DNA from 3 places in the Gordonia ajococcus genome. Region 1 is predicted to be linked to each of the others. Evidence: predicted binding sites of a transcription regulator. Region 1 holds the regulator's gene; each other region holds the start of a gene.
The links. The regulator LexA, encoded in region 1, represses DNA repair genes until DNA is damaged. The targets are predictions, from matches to a motif close to CGAACANNTGTTCG.
Positions count from the first base shown of each region.

Region 2: GAA2_RS08105 (error-prone DNA polymerase) is a predicted target of LexA. The motif match lies at 1,999-2,012, and genes of this name have one in related genera.
Region 3: GAA2_RS05620 (alpha-ketoglutarate-dependent dioxygenase AlkB) is a predicted target of LexA. The motif match lies at 1,308-1,321, and genes of this name have one in related genera.

Region 1 covers NZ_CP052884.1:2,994,110-2,997,384, reverse strand. Annotated here, with positions in the region: gene GAA2_RS13515 (phosphoenolpyruvate--protein phosphotransferase) at 1-790, shown strand, start outside; gene lexA (transcriptional repressor LexA) at 768-1,475, opposite strand; gene GAA2_RS13505 (LysM peptidoglycan-binding domain-containing protein) at 1,712-2,278, shown strand; gene nrdR (transcriptional regulator NrdR) at 2,378-2,845, shown strand; gene hrpA (ATP-dependent RNA helicase HrpA) at 2,819-3,275, opposite strand, start outside.
Region 2 covers NZ_CP052884.1:1,761,156-1,764,430, forward strand. Annotated here, with positions in the region: gene GAA2_RS08100 (SDR family oxidoreductase) at 1-1,849, opposite strand, end outside; gene GAA2_RS08105 (error-prone DNA polymerase) at 2,026-3,275, shown strand, end outside.
Region 3 covers NZ_CP052884.1:1,226,244-1,229,518, reverse strand. Annotated here, with positions in the region: partial or broken gene GAA2_RS05625 (GMC oxidoreductase) at 1-360, shown strand, start outside; gene GAA2_RS05620 (alpha-ketoglutarate-dependent dioxygenase AlkB) at 657-1,286, opposite strand; gene GAA2_RS05615 (GIY-YIG nuclease family protein) at 1,549-1,854, opposite strand; gene GAA2_RS05610 (SulP family inorganic anion transporter) at 2,352-3,275, opposite strand, start outside.

The DNA.
Region 1 (3,275 bases):
GCCTTCGGTCGACGAGCAGGCGGGCATCTATCGCGAGGTGCTGGACGCTTTCGACGGCCGCAAGGTGGTCATCCGCACCCTCGACGCCGGCTCGGACAAGCCGCTGCGCTTCGTGACCCATCCCGACGAGGCCAACCCGGCACTCGGTGTGCGCGGCGATCGAATCGCCTTGGCGCACCCCGAGATCCGCGCGCGCCAGCTCGACGCGATCGCCCGGGCGGCGCTGGAGGCCGACGCGCAGCCGTGGGTCATGGCCCCGATGATCGCCTCACCCGCCGAGGCGGCGACATTCGCCGCGCAGGTGCGCGAGCGTGGACTCGTCGCCGGTGTGATGATCGAGGTTCCCGCCGCGGCGATCCTGGCCCCGGCGATCCTGGCCGAGGTGGACTTCGTCTCGATCGGCACCAATGACCTCACGCAGTACACGATGGCCGCTGACCGAATGTCCGCCGAGCTCGCATCGCTGACCGATCCGTGGCAGCCGGCCGTGCTGCATCTCGTCGCAACGGTCGCCCGGGCCGGACGTGATCAGGGCAAACCGGTGGGCGTCTGCGGAGAGGCCGCGGCCGATCCGCATCTCGCCTGCGTGCTGGTCGGACTCGGGGTGACCTCGTTGTCGAGCGCTCCCGTCGCGGCGCCCGCGGTCGGCGCCCGGCTCGGCGCGGTCACCCTGGCAACCTGCGAAAACGCGGCGGCGGCCGCGCTGGCCGCCACCGATCCGGCTGCAGCTCGCGCGGCGGTCGCCGCGGTACTCGACAGTGACGAGGTCAGACTCGCCTCATCACGGTGACGACCTTGCCGAGGATGACGGCCTCGTCGCCCGGGATCGGGTCGAACAACTCGTTGTGCGGCATCAGCCAGACATGACCCTTCTGGCGTTTGAAGGTCTTGACCGTGGCCTCGCCGTCGATCATCGCGGCCACGATGTCGCCGTTGTCGGCCACGTTCTGCTGGCGGACGACGACCCAGTCGCCGTCGCAGATCGCGGCGTCGATCATCGACTCGCCGACGACCTTCAGCAGGAACAGCGATCCCTCGCCGACGAGCTCCCGGGGGAGTGGGAACACGTCCTCGACGGCTTCCTCGGCGAGGATCGGTCCGCCTGCGGCGATCCGGCCGAGCACCGGTACGAAAGTGGGTTCGGGCAGTGCTCCGCCGGTCGGCGAGGTCGGCGTCGGGGGTTCGCTCGGCGCGATGTTCACCGCCCGCGGACGGTTGGCATCACGTTTGAGAAGGCCCTTGCGTTCGAGCGTCCGCAGCTGATGGGCGACCGAGGAGGTCGAGGTGAGACCCACCTCGTCACCGATCTCGCGGATGCTCGGCGGGTAACCGCGTTCTCGCACGGATTTGCGGATCACCTCGAGAACTCCGCGCTGCCGCGGCGTCAGCGACGCCTCGGCAGCCGCCATGTCCGCCGGGGTGACGGGCTCGTCGGCGCCCCGCGCTCCGGTGCGCTTACCGCCGTCATCGCTCATGATCGGGTTCCTCTCGATTCCGAACGTGCTGGTAGATCGCTTGTCTTTCGACGAGCCTAGCCGAGAACGCCGACCGCATCAAACATTTGTTCGACGTGTCGCGAGACAATTGTCGGAGTGCCGTGCTACAAATCGAACATCAGTTCATCGAACGGATGATCGACATTCGAACAGTTCGACCGGGACGACGCGGTCCCACTCACGAACACCGTTCGACCGGATACACGGAGGGCACCATGCGCACCGCCACTCTCATCGACCCCGTCCACCTCGACCCCGCCCGGCACGACCCCGCCCGGCACGGCGGTCCCGTCCGCGGCGACGTCCTGGAGCGTCCGCGCCCGACACGTCGGGGAGACGCCCGGCGGCCCGTCGACAACCGTCCGGTGCCGGAATCGGCGGTCCGGGTCCGCCGCGTCGCGTCCACCCAGTGCGCGTCGCCGGTGGGTATGCGCGGTCGTGGACCGGTGGTCCCGGCGTGGCGTCCCGCCGAGGCGGCTCCCGCGGCCGTCATCCGCCGGCGTCGCCGCACGGCGACCGCTGTCCTCGCCGGCGTCGCGCTCGCCCTGGCCGTGTGGGTCATCGCGGTCGTCGGCCAGAACTACGCCGCGTCGGTCACGCCTGCCGCGGTCGGCACCGAGGTCGTGCACGTTCGGTCGGGTGACTCGCTGAGCACGATCGCCTCGCGGGTCGCCCCCGAGATGCCGCGTGAGGCCGTCGTCGACGAGATCATCCAGCTGAATGACCTCGCGTCGAGCGGGCTGCGCGTCGGCCAGCCGCTCCTCACCCCCCGGTACCACTGAGGCCGGGCGGTATCCTCGATGCCACAGGGACCAGCCGAGCACCGGCCCGGCATGCGGCGCGGCTGCATCAGAGCGTCCCGTGACCTGCGTGAGGATACGATGCGCTGCCCCTTCTGCAAGAACGACGACACCAAGGTCATCGACTCGCGTGTCGCTGATGAGGGGCAGGCCATCCGGCGCCGCCGCTCCTGCGTGGAGTGTGGGCGACGCTTCTCGACCGTGGAGAGTGCGGTCCTCTCGGTGGTGAAACGCAACGGCGTCACCGAACCGTTCAGTCGCGAGAAGGTGATGCGAGGTGTCCGGCGCGCATGCCAGGGGCGCCACGTCGCCGAGGACGCTCTCGCCCAGCTCGCCCAGCAGGTCGAGGACACCGTCCGCGCCAGTGGTTCGGCCGAGATCCCCAGCAATGAGGTGGGACTCGCGATCCTGAAGCCGCTGCGGGACCTCGACGAGGTCGCCTACCTGCGCTTCGCGTCGGTGTACCGGTCCTTCGACTCCCTCGAGGACTTCCAGCGCGAGATCGACGACCTCCGGGCCGCTTCAGCCGAGTCGGTCAAGAGTTCGTAGGACCCGCTTCTCCGACACCGGGAACGCGGTGCCCAGCCGTTCGGCGAACAATCCGACCCGCAGCTCCTCGACGAGCCACTGCGCCTCGTCGTTGACGTGCGCTTTCCGGTGTTCGGGTACCTGGGCCAGCCGCTGCGCCCACCGTTCGGTCACGCGGTCGATCACGGCGACTCCGGCCTGATCTCGCGCGGCGGAAGCCGGGAGTGCCGTCAACCGTGCCTCGGCGGCCGCGAGGTAGCGCGGCACGTTCTCCAGATGATGTCGCGGAGTGGCGGCCACGAATCCGTCGAAGACGAGGTTGTCGAGTTGTTCGGCGACGTCGTCGGCGGCGAGCGAACCCGCATGACGGTCGATCGCGGCGCGTACCGGCGCCACCGAGCCGAGCGACTCCACCGCGAGAGAGAAATACTCCGGAGCCGACTCGGTGATC
Region 2 (3,275 bases), 1.2 Mb from region 1:
TCAGATCAGGGGTGTAGCGATGCCCGAGTTCGGCGATCGTCCCGACGACCGAACTGACCCGTTTGGGCCGATCGATGATGGCGTGCAACACCCGGGACGCGGCCTTGTCGACATCCCAGGTGCCGGGCTGGTTGTCGTAGGCCTCGGTGGGGGAGATCATCCGCGTCTTCACCAGCGGCAGACGCACATTGGAGAACGTCACATGATCGGAGACGGTTTCGGTGCCGGTCACATCGCTGAACGCCTCCAGCGCCGCCTTCGACGCCGCATAGGCGCCGAAGCGCGGACCGCGGGACTGCACCGCGATCGAGGTCACGTTGACCACATGTCCCGACCGCCGGGCAACCATGTGCGGCAGGAGTCCGAGGATGAGGTTGACCGCGCCGAAGTAGTTGACCGCCATGACCCGGTGATAGTCGTGGGAGCGTTGCACCGAGTTCACGGTGGCGCGCCGGATGGACCGGCCGGCGTTGTTGACCAGCACGTCGACGTGACCGTGCTCCGCCAGTACCGATTTGATCAGCGCGTTGACCGACTCCTCGTCGGTGATGTCGCACTGATACGCCACCGCACGGCCGGGCGGGATGCCCTTCTTGCTGGTCGTCGAATTCAATTCGGCGGCGGCGGAATCGAGTTCGTCGGCAGATCGGGCCACGATGATCACGTTGGCGCCACGTGCGATGCACATCCGGGCGGTGGCCTTCCCGATGCCGCTCGACCCGCCGGTGATGAGGATGTTCTTGCCCACGAGAGGGCCGCGGGGGTCGCGACGCCGGTTGCGGGAACGGTCGAGGTGCGCAGACCAGTACTGCCACAGGCGGGGTGCGTACTCGGCGAATTCGGGGACGCCGATCCCGTGCTCGTGGAGGACGGCGATGGTGGCGTCGGAGGAGAACTCCACCGGCAGCGACACCGCGTCGAGCACCGCCGGTGGGATGCCCTGTTGGGTGGCGAGGAGATTGCGGCCGACGCGGGCCGGTCCCATCGCGGACAGCGCCAGTACCGGCTCGACCATGGCGTGGGGGACGGCGTCGAATCCCCGGGGTGCACCGAAGGACGGGGCGAGCGCGTTGTACATCTCGGTGATGGTGAGCGAACGCCGGTCCCCGAGGTGGAACACGAGCCCGCTGCGCTGCGGTTCCACGGCGATGAGTGCCACCATGGCTGCGGCGACGAAGTCGACGGGCACCATGTTGAGCGTGCCGAGGTCGGGCATCGGCAACCGCAGCTTCGACGGGAGACGTCCGAGCGCCGCGAGGTGACCGAAGAAGTAGTAGGGGCCGTCGATCTTGTCCATCTCGCCGGTCCGCGAGTCGCCGACGACGATCGAGGGCCGGTACACGCGCCACCGCAGGCCCTCGCGTTCGCGCACGACTCGTTCGGCCTCGAACTTGGTTCGGTGATACGCCGTCGGAAAGCCTTGCCCGACTTCGAAATCGGTTTCGTCGAAGCGGCCGCGATGGTCGCCGGCCACCGCGATCGAGGAGACGTGGTGCAACAGCGCGTCGTGGGCGATGGCGAAGTCGGCGACGCGTGAGGTGCCGAGGACGTTGGCGGCTCGTTGCGACTCGGCGCCGGCGGCCATGTCGTAGATTGCGGCGAGATGGACCACGTGGTCGAAATCCGGCAGGTCGTTCGCGTCGAGGCCGAGGCCCGGGCTGGTCAGATCGCCGACGACCGGGGTCACTCGATCGGCGGCACCGAGGTCGTCGAGCAGGGCGGTGAACGTGGATCGAGAGGATTCGCGCACCAGTGCGTGGATGGTCGCGTCGGGGTCGACGGTCAGAAGACGATCGATGACGCGCCGTCCGATGAACCCGCTGCCTCCGGTGATGAAGTAGCTAGTCATGTAGGGATCCCATCATGTGAGCGGGCATGTCACCCGCTGGATGTCCCGTCCCCCGATGGGAGATGGAATCTGTCTGGTACTCAGAGTTGCACTAACTCGAGCCGGACGCAACGGCCTACGGGGATCGGCGGGGAATCCGGATGTCCATTCGAACTCGTGTTCGATAGACTGTTCGGGTGGGCTGGGATCAGGGACCACCGACGTGGTCGGAGATGGAGCGGGTGCTCTCCGGTCGGGCACCCGACGGCGGGCGTCCGGGTACCGCCTTCGGTCCCGATGACAGCGACCACGCGATGTTCCCGGGCGACGGCGGCGACAGCCCCGCCTGGTCGCGCAAACGTGGTGCGTACCAGGCGGGGGACATCAGGCGGGGATCGTCGTCGGTGGCATACGCCGAACTCCACGCCCACAGCTCCTACAGCTTTCTCGACGGTGCGTCGATGCCGGAGGAACTGGTCGAGGAGGCGCAGCGGCTCGGTCTGGCGGCGCTTGCGGTCACCGACCACGACGGCTTCTACGGGATCGTCCGGTTCGCCGAGGCCGCCCGTGAATTCGGGATGCCGACGGTCTTCGGTGCGGAGCTGTCGCTGGAGCCCGACATCGCACGAACCGGACACAACGATCCCCCGGGAGAACACCTGCTGGTCCTCGCCCGTGACGGCGAGGGTTACCGCCGACTGTCGCGGACGATTGCCGAGGCGCACATGGTCGCGGGCGAGAAGGGGCTGCTGCGCTACGACCGCGACGCCCTGGCCGGTGCCGGGGACGGGCATTGGCTGATCCTCACCGGCTGCCGGAAGGGCGCGGTCCGACGCGCGCTGGACCGCGGCGGCGTCCCGGCCGCGGAGATCGCGCTGCGGGAGATGATCGAGACCTACGGCCACGGCAACGTCGTCCTGGAGCTCACCGCCCAGGCCATGCCCGACGACGACGAACGCAACGCGGTGCTCGCCGGTCTCGCCGCGCGCGCCGGGGTGCCGACGGTGGCCACCACCGGTGCGCACTTCGCCGCGCCCCGGCGCCGCCGGCTGGCGATGGCGATGGCGGCGGTTCGGGCCCGCACCGACATCGAGACCATCGCGGGCTGGATGCCGGGCGTGGCCGGCGCGCATCTGCGCAGCGGCGACGAGATGGCACGGCTGATGCCCGCGCACCTCGACGCGATCGACAACGCGGCCGGCCTCGCCGCCGATTGCGCCTTCCATCTGGGCCTGATCGCGCCGGAATTGCCGCCGTTCGACGTGCCGGAGAGTTACACCGAGGCCAGTTGGTTGCGTGAACTCACCATGACCCGCGCCCGGCGCCGCTACGGCACGCCCACCGAACATCCGCAGGCCTACCGGCAGATCGAGCACGAACTCGCCATCATCGAGACCCTCACGTTCCCCGGCTATTTCCTGGTCGTCGCCGACATCGTCGACTTCTG
Region 3 (3,275 bases), 1.8 Mb from region 1:
ATCGTCGACTGGCTGAACATCCCGATGACCGCGCATTTCCTGGGCGGTTGCTCGATCGGACGGTCCGCCGCCGACGGCGTCGTGGACCCGTATCACCGTGTGTTCAACCACCCGGGCCTGCACATCGTCGACGGTTCGACGGTGTCGGCGAACCTCGGCGTGAATCCGTCGCTGACGATCACCGCGCAGGCCGAACGCGCACTCGCCATGTGGCCCAACGCCGGTGAGGCCGATCCGCGGCCGGAGCTCGGTGCGTCGTATGAGCCGGTCGCCCCGGTGCCGCCGGTCCGTCCCACGGTCCCCGAGTACGCACCCGCCGCCCTGCGGTTGCCGATCACGCCGATCTCGAACGCCGGCTGAGCTCGCGACCCCGCTCGTCGAGCCGGTAGCGAGCCACCGCCCCCCGCTCGTTGAGCCGGTAGCGAGCGCCAGCGAGCCACCGCGTCGAAACGAGCCACCACCCCCGCTCGTTGAGCCGGTAGCGAGCGCCAGCGAGCCACCGCGTCGAAACGAGCCACCACCCCCGCTCGTTGAGCCGGTAGCGAGCGCCAGCGAGCCACCACCCCCGCTCGTTGAGCCGGTAGCGAGCGCCAGCGAGCCACCGCGTCGAAACGAGCAACCACCCGACCACCGCTCGGCGCCCAGGACTGGCTCGCTCACCACACCCCGGGCGGCCGCAGCTGGATGCTGATCCGGGCGCCGACGCCGCGCACCTTGGGTACCGCGTGTTCCCAGGTGCGCTGGCAGCTGCCGCCCATGACCAGCAGGTCGCCCGACGACAGCGTGAACTTCAGCGACTTGCCACCGCCCCGCGGGCGCAACATCAGTGGCCGCGGGGCTCCCAGGGAGACGATCGCGACCATCGTGTCGTGGGTCGACGCCCGGCCGATGCGGTCACCGTGCCAGGCGACCGAGTCGTTGCCGTCGCGGTAGAGGCTGATGCCGGCGGTCGCGAACCCCTCGGGCAGCTCGTCCCGGTAGTGGCGGCTCAACGCCGCACGCATGTCGGTGATCAACCCGTCCGGGAACGGATCGTCCTTCTGGTAGATCGACACCAGCCGCGGGACGTCGACGACGCGGTCGTACATCTGACGCCGTTCGGCCCGCCAGGGGACGTTCTCGCGGAGGCGGTCGAAGAGTTCGTCCGGCCCGCCGATCCACCCCGGGCACAGGTCCACCCACGCACCGTCGGTGAGCGGACGCCGCGTCAACGAAGTCGACAGGTCGCCGAGCGCCGGTTCTGCGGCGACCTCGGCGAACAACGAGCCCTGGATACCGATGGACATGTCGCCACCATACACCCGTATCGAACGCACGTTCGAGCATTTGGGGTTCGATCGCTGCCCCGATGCCCGGCGGCTGACGGATGACGGCTGCCGGCTGAGCCGGTACCGAGCGCAGCGAGGCACCGCGTCGAAGCCCCCGCACCGCCACCCCCACTGCCGCTGAGTCGGGACCCCCACCGCTGGCTGAGCCGGGCCCCCACCGCTGGCTGAGCCGGTACCGAGCGCAGCGAGGCACCGCGTCGAAGCCCCCGCACCGCCACCCTCACGGGTCGATCATGAGTCTCCGCTGCCCACCCTTCATCGCGAGGCCGGGCAGCAATTCCATTCGCCCTTCGACGAGCGCACGACGCTTTGCACGCGACCAACCGTGCAAGCGGCGTTCGGCCGCATGCGCCTCACCGATATGCGGGAACTCTCTTTGATAGACGAGACGAACAGGAAGCCGTGAGCGCGTGTACCTCGAACCTTTCCCACTCATGTGCTGGTTGACGCGGTGCTCGACGTTGCGCGTGCTGCCGACGTACAGACTGCCGTCGGCGCACTCGAGGATGTAGACGAAGCCGGACATGAATCGACTGTGGACGATGGCGAGGCCTGCGGCACTGTCGTATCCACAGGTAGTAACTCGATCCCCAGCGGGTTCGACGTCGGCTTGCGGGGTGGGCTTCGACGCGGTGCCTCGCTGCGCGAGGAACCGGCTCAGCCAGCGGAGGGGGTGCCTCGGTGCGCGAGGAACCGGCTCAGCCAGCAGTAGGGTGCCTTCGCTTGCGGGGTGGCTTCGACGCGGTGCCTCGCTCCGCTCGGTACCGGCTCAGCCAGCAGTAGGGTGCCTCCGCTTGCGGGATGGCTTCGACGCGGTGCCTCGCTGCGCGAGGAACCGGCTCAGCCAGCAGTAGGGTGCCTCCGCTTGCGGGTGGCTTCGACGCGGTGCCTCGCTGCGCGAGGAACCGGCTCAGCCAGCAGTAGGGCGCCTCGCTGCGCGAGGAACCGGCTCGGCCAGCAGTAGGGTGCCTCGCTGCGCTCGGTACCGGCTCAGCCAGCAGTCGGAACCGGCACGGCACCGGGCTACTCCCCGCCGAGGTGCCCGCTCAACCGGCCGTGCCGTTCGGCGCTGGCGTCGTTGAGCCCGACGATCGTGACGTCCTTGCCCTTGGCCTCGTACTTGGTGGTGATCGCGTCGAGGGTCGCCACCGACGACGCGTCCCAGACGTGCGAGTCGCTGAGGTCGATGACGATGTGGGACTCGCCGGCGGTGTAATCGAACTGGTAGACGAGGTCGTTGCTCGAGGCGAAGAACAGTTCGCCCCGGACCTTGTAGACGCGCGTGTCGGCGTCGGGTCCGGCGACCTCGACCACCTCCGTCATATGCGCGACGCGACGGGCGAACAGCACCGACGCGGTCAGCACGCCGACGACGACGCCGTACGCCAGATTCGACGTCGCGACCGTCACCGCGACCGTCGCCAGCATCACGACGGTTTCCGACTTCGGCATGCGGCGCAACGTCTTCGGGTTGATGCTGTGCCAGTCGAAGGTGCCGACCGACACCATGATCATCACGGCGACGAGCGCGGCCATCGGGATCTTGGCGACCACATCGCCCAGTCCGACGACGAGTATCAGCAGGAAGACGCCGGCCAGGAACGTCGAGATCCGGGTGCGTGCACGGGATTCCTTGACGTTGATCATCGTCTGGCCGATCATCGCGCAGCCGCCCATGCCGCCGAAGAGGCCGGTGACCAGATTGGCGGCTCCCTGCCCGACGGCTTCGCGGGACTTGTTGGAGTGGGTGTCGGTGATGTCGTCGACGAGTTTCGCGGTCATCAGCGACTCGAGGAGACCGACGACGGCCATGGCCAGACCGTACGGCGCGATGACGGTGACGGTCTCCCAGGTGAACGGCACGTCGGGCACCAGCAGCGTCGGCAGGCTGTCCGGGAGTTCGCCCTCGTCACCGACATTCGGCACGTTCAGGCTCGCGATCAGGGT